Regions from separate parts of the Streptomyces sp. NPDC101234 genome, predicted to be linked through region 2. Evidence: riboswitches for the same ligand, from Rfam matches in the RefSeq annotation. Region 2 holds a riboswitch; the other holds the start of a gene.

Region 1 (2,192 bases), on a different contig from region 2:
GAGGGAGAGGATCCGGACCTCCGGGACCTCGGCCAGACCGGACCGCACCTTCTCGATCAGGTACCGCTCGCGGGCGACCAGGGTGTCGAAGCCGGCTTCGGTCAGCGCCTTGCAGGCGGAGGCGATGGAGTAGGCACCGATGACGTTGGGCGAGCCCGCCTCGTGCCGGGCGGCGCTCTCATGCCACTCCACGGCCACTCCCCCGTCCTCGCGCCGGGTGACCCTGCGGCTGGCGCCGCCGCCCGCGAGGTACGGCTCGGCCGCCTGCAGCCAGTCGGCGCGGCCGGCCAGGACGCCGGAGCCGAAGGGGGCGTACAGCTTGTGGCCGGAGAACGCGATCCAGTCGACGTCCAGGTCCTGCACGGACACCGGGTGGTGGGGGGCCAGCTGGGCGGCGTCCAGGACGATCCGGGCGCCGTGCGCGTGGGCGGCGGCCGCGAGTTCCCGTACGGGCCACAGCTCGCCGGTGACGTTGGAGGCGCCGGTGACACAGACCAGGGCCGGACCGTACGGGTCGCGGTCGGCCAGCGCGCGCTCCAGGGTCTCCACCGCCTGCCGCGGGGTGCGCGGGGCGTCGAGGTAGCTGACCCGGGCGTCCTGCCAGGGCAGCAGGGAGGCGTGGTGCTCGGTCTCGAAGACGAAGACCTGGCAGTCGGCGGGGAGGGCGCGGGCCAGGAGGTTCAGGGAGTCCGTCGTCGAGCGGGTGAAGACCAGCTGGTCGTCGGGGCGGCAGTCGAGGAACCCGGCGACGGTCCGGCGGGCGTTCTCGAAGAGGTCCGTGGACAGCTGGGAGAGATAGCCGGCGCCGCGGTGGACGCTGCCGTAGTAGGGGGCGTACGCCGCCACGTCGTCCCAGACCCGCTGGAGGGCGGGGGCGCTCGCCGCGTAGTCGAGGGCGGCGTAGGTGACCTCGCCGCCGGTGACGAGCGGGACGGTGACATCTCGTCCCAGAACGGGCAGCGGGGCACAAATGGTCTGGCCGGAGGCAGCGGTGGAGACGGACATGGCGGAACTCCTGTGAGGGTGCGCGGGACCGCCGTGCCGGACGGTGTGTCGACGGCACGGGGAAGGGCGAAAAAAGAGGTACGCGGAGGCGGGGCTCGACGCCCTATCGCATTCGCTTGCTCACAGAAGGCTCCCTCGTACGACCAGGACCCCTGGTGTGTCGAGGGGTCCGCGCTTGCCGTAGACCTCGCTGCCTACGACCTGGTCTTCACCCGGGGCACCCCGCCACGGACGGAGGGTTGCCGGACAGTCGGCCGGGGCCTCATGACTGTCACTCATGACCTGGATGGAAACGTACGGGAAGTGATCGCCGCCGCGCAACTCCTGTCCGGATGACGGGACGGGGAGTTTCTCTTTTCTCCGCCGAGACGGCGATCAGCCGCGACGGCGCGGTCCGGCGGTGCCGGACCGCGCCTCAGCCCGGCGGCCGCGGCCCCTACTTGTGCGTCGCCGCTGCCCAGCGCTCCAGTGCCCGCTTGGCCGCGCCCGAGTCGATGGACTCCGCCGCCCGGTCCATACCGGCGCGGAGCTGTTCGGCCAGGGTCCCGGCGCCCGGGTCCAGGGCGACCAGGGCCGCCGCCGAGTTCAGCAGTACCGCGTCCCGTACCGGGCCGGTCTCGCCGTCCAGGAGTCTGCGGGCGACCTCCGCGTTGTACGACGGGTCGCCACCCCTGAGCGCCTCCACCGGGACCAGGTCGATGCCGACGTCCCTCGGGTCGAAGGTCTCCTCCGTGACCTTGCCGTCGCGGACGATCCAGACCCGGGACGTGGCGGTCGTCGTCAGTTCGTCGAGACCGTCGTCGCCGCGGAAGACCAGGGAGGAGTTGCCGCGTTCCGCGAAGACGCCCGCGACGACAGGGGCCATGCGCGGGTCCGCGACGCCGACCGCCTGGGCCCGCACCCGGGCGGGGTTGGTCAGCGGGCCGAGGATGTTGAACACCGTGCGGATGCCCAACTGGCCGCGCGCGGCGCCCGCGTAGCGCAGCGCCGGGTGGAACTTGATGGCGAAGCAGAAGGTGATGCCGGCCTCCTCGGCGACCTCGGCGACCCGCTGCGGGGTCAGGTCGAGGTTGACGCCCAGCTTCTCCAGGACGTCGGAGGCCCCGGACGCGGAGGAGGCCGCGCGGTTGCCGTGCTTGACGACCTTCGCCCCCGTGCCGGCCACCACCAGCGCCGACATCGTCGAG
Region 2 (2,192 bases):
CGGGGCCGCCCTTCTTGTCGCCGTAGCGGGACTTGTACGACGGGGTGGCGCCGGTGAGGCCGTCCGGGACGGTGCTGTAGAGCGGCTGGTAGCTGTTCTTGTAGACCTGCTGGGCGAGTTGGGCGCGGTCGACCGAGTCGGCCACCGCCTGCCGGACGGCGAGGGCCTTCTCCTTGTCGGCGTCCTTGGTCTTCGTGCCGTAGGGCTGGGTCTGGAAGTCGAAGACGAGGTAGCGGATGCCGTTGCCGGAGCCGGTGTGGACCTTGACGTTCCTCTCCTTGGCGAGGGAGTCCAGGTCGGCGGTGGTGAGGGTGCGGTAGACGGCGTCGATGGTGCCCTGCTGCACGTCCAGCTTCAGGTTGCCGGCGTCCGTGTAGTACTTGAGCTGGATGTTCCTTGTCTTCGGGGTGCCCTGCTGGCCCTGGTAGGCGGTGTTGGCGGTGAAGGAGACCAGCGAGTTCTTGTCGTAACTCGCCACTCCGTAGGGGCCGTTCCAGGGCTTGGCCGTCACGATGGCCTGGTCGGGGAGGATCTTGTCGGCGGGGAAGACCTGTTCGTCGACGACATAGCCGGCGGCCGTGGTCAGCACCTGCGGGAACAGGGTGTCGTTCGCCGACTTGAGGGTGAAGACGACGGTGGTGGGGTTCGGGGCGGCGACCGAGCCGAGGTTGTGGAGCAGCGAGGAGGGGCCGTTCTGGTCGGCGATCCTCAGGTCCCGGTCGAAACTGAACTTGACGTCGGAGGACGTCAGTTCATGACCGTTGGCGAACTTCAGGCCCTTCTTCAGGGTGACCGTGTACTGCTTGGGCCCGGTCAGTTCGATGCCCGTGGCCAGGTCTGGGGTCGGCTCCGCCGAGCCGTTCTTCACGCTGAGGAGGGTCGAGTACACCTCGCTCTCGATCGTCCCGGAGCCCGCGTCCCAGGCGCCGGCCGGGTCGAGGCTGGTGACCTGGTCGGTGGTGCCGATGGTGAGCGAGGTGCCGGAGGCCGCCGTGCTGCCGTCCTTGCTGCTGGTGCAGCCGGTGAGGGTCAACAGGGCGGCCGCGCCGAGGGATACCGCTGCCAAACCGGGGGTTCTGTCGCTGTGCCGGGCCATGAGGGATCTCTGCTTCCGCTTCGAGGGGAGCGCGAGCCGGCGGCACACCGTGCCAAGGGCTCAGGGCTCGGCGCGTGCGCGAGATCGCGGGAAGGGACTGCTGGGAGAGAGGTCAGCCGTGACAGAGACAGCTGGAGACCAGCAGCAGATCCACATGGCGCCGGGAGCACAGCACGAGGGCAGTCGCCACGCCGTCCTCCTGAGGTCCTGGCCGTCGTCGCGGCCGCTGTGAACGCACTTGCAGAAACCGAAGAGATCCGCCGAGCCGTCACCTGGGGCACCCCACTGCGTCGAGGGTTGCCGTCCGGCCAGCCAGGGCTTGATCACCGGAACTCGTGGCTCGCGCTCACCGTAGATCGACGCGTCTTACGACGTCAAGGGCGTCTCCAAGTGGCTGAACGGGCCGTACCGGTGCGGTCGTTGCGGTCGGCACGCCAAGGATCCGGCGCGCCAAGGATCCGGGGCGCCAAGTCGCCGACAGGACCTCGTTGCTACGGTGCCCCGGTGTCTGACTCCTCACGCGATACCGCAGAAGGCGCCGGCTGGGGCTCCGCCGAACGCGGCGCCTACAAGCAACTCATGCCGGAACACGTCGAAAAGATCTTCTGGTTCAACCCGAGGACCATGTGGGCCGCCCGCAACGGCGTGCTGGCGTCCTGGTTCGGCGACCCGACCGGCCGCACCCGCAGCCGATGGGTGGCGCAGCGGGCGGCCGCCGGGGCGCCTGCCGACAAGGTGATCCGGCGTCATGAGGCGGACCGGTTCTCGTTCATGGTGATCGGCGACACCGGTGAGGGCGACGACTCCCAGTACGCCGTCGTGCCGGGATTTCTGAAGGTGGGCCAGGACACCGACTTCGCGGTGATCGCGAGCGACGTGATCTACCCGGTCGGGACCACCGACGACTACGGCACCAAGTTCTTCCGTCCCTACCAGGACTATCCGGCGCCGATCTACGCGATACCCGGAAACCACGACTGGTACGAGGACCTCGGCGCCTTCATGCGCGTCTTCTGCGACGACACCCCGCAGCTCCCGCCCGAGCCGAAGCCCCGCCCGCTGACCGGTGCGTGGTGGCGCACCCTGCTCTGGCACC

Evidence for each region. A riboswitch is a leader RNA that binds a small molecule or an ion and turns the genes downstream of it on or off. The one in region 2 is predicted to bind S-adenosylmethionine.
Region 1: linked by a shared signal. The riboswitch ahead of ACIRR9_RS09165 (aminotransferase class V-fold PLP-dependent enzyme) and the one ahead of ACIRR9_RS27575 (ABC transporter substrate-binding protein) in region 2 are both predicted to bind S-adenosylmethionine.

What each region holds. Positions count from the first base shown of each region.
Region 1 covers NZ_JBIWOA010000004.1:137,323-139,514, reverse strand. The annotation lists gene ACIRR9_RS09165 (aminotransferase class V-fold PLP-dependent enzyme) at 1-1,005, opposite strand, end outside; SAM riboswitch class IV at 1,172-1,288, opposite strand; gene trpD (anthranilate phosphoribosyltransferase) at 1,442-2,192, opposite strand, start outside.
Region 2 covers NZ_JBIWOA010000015.1:239,885-242,076, forward strand. The annotation lists gene ACIRR9_RS27575 (ABC transporter substrate-binding protein) at 1-1,066, opposite strand, end outside; SAM riboswitch class IV at 1,326-1,437, opposite strand; gene ACIRR9_RS27580 (metallophosphoesterase family protein) at 1,601-2,192, shown strand, end outside.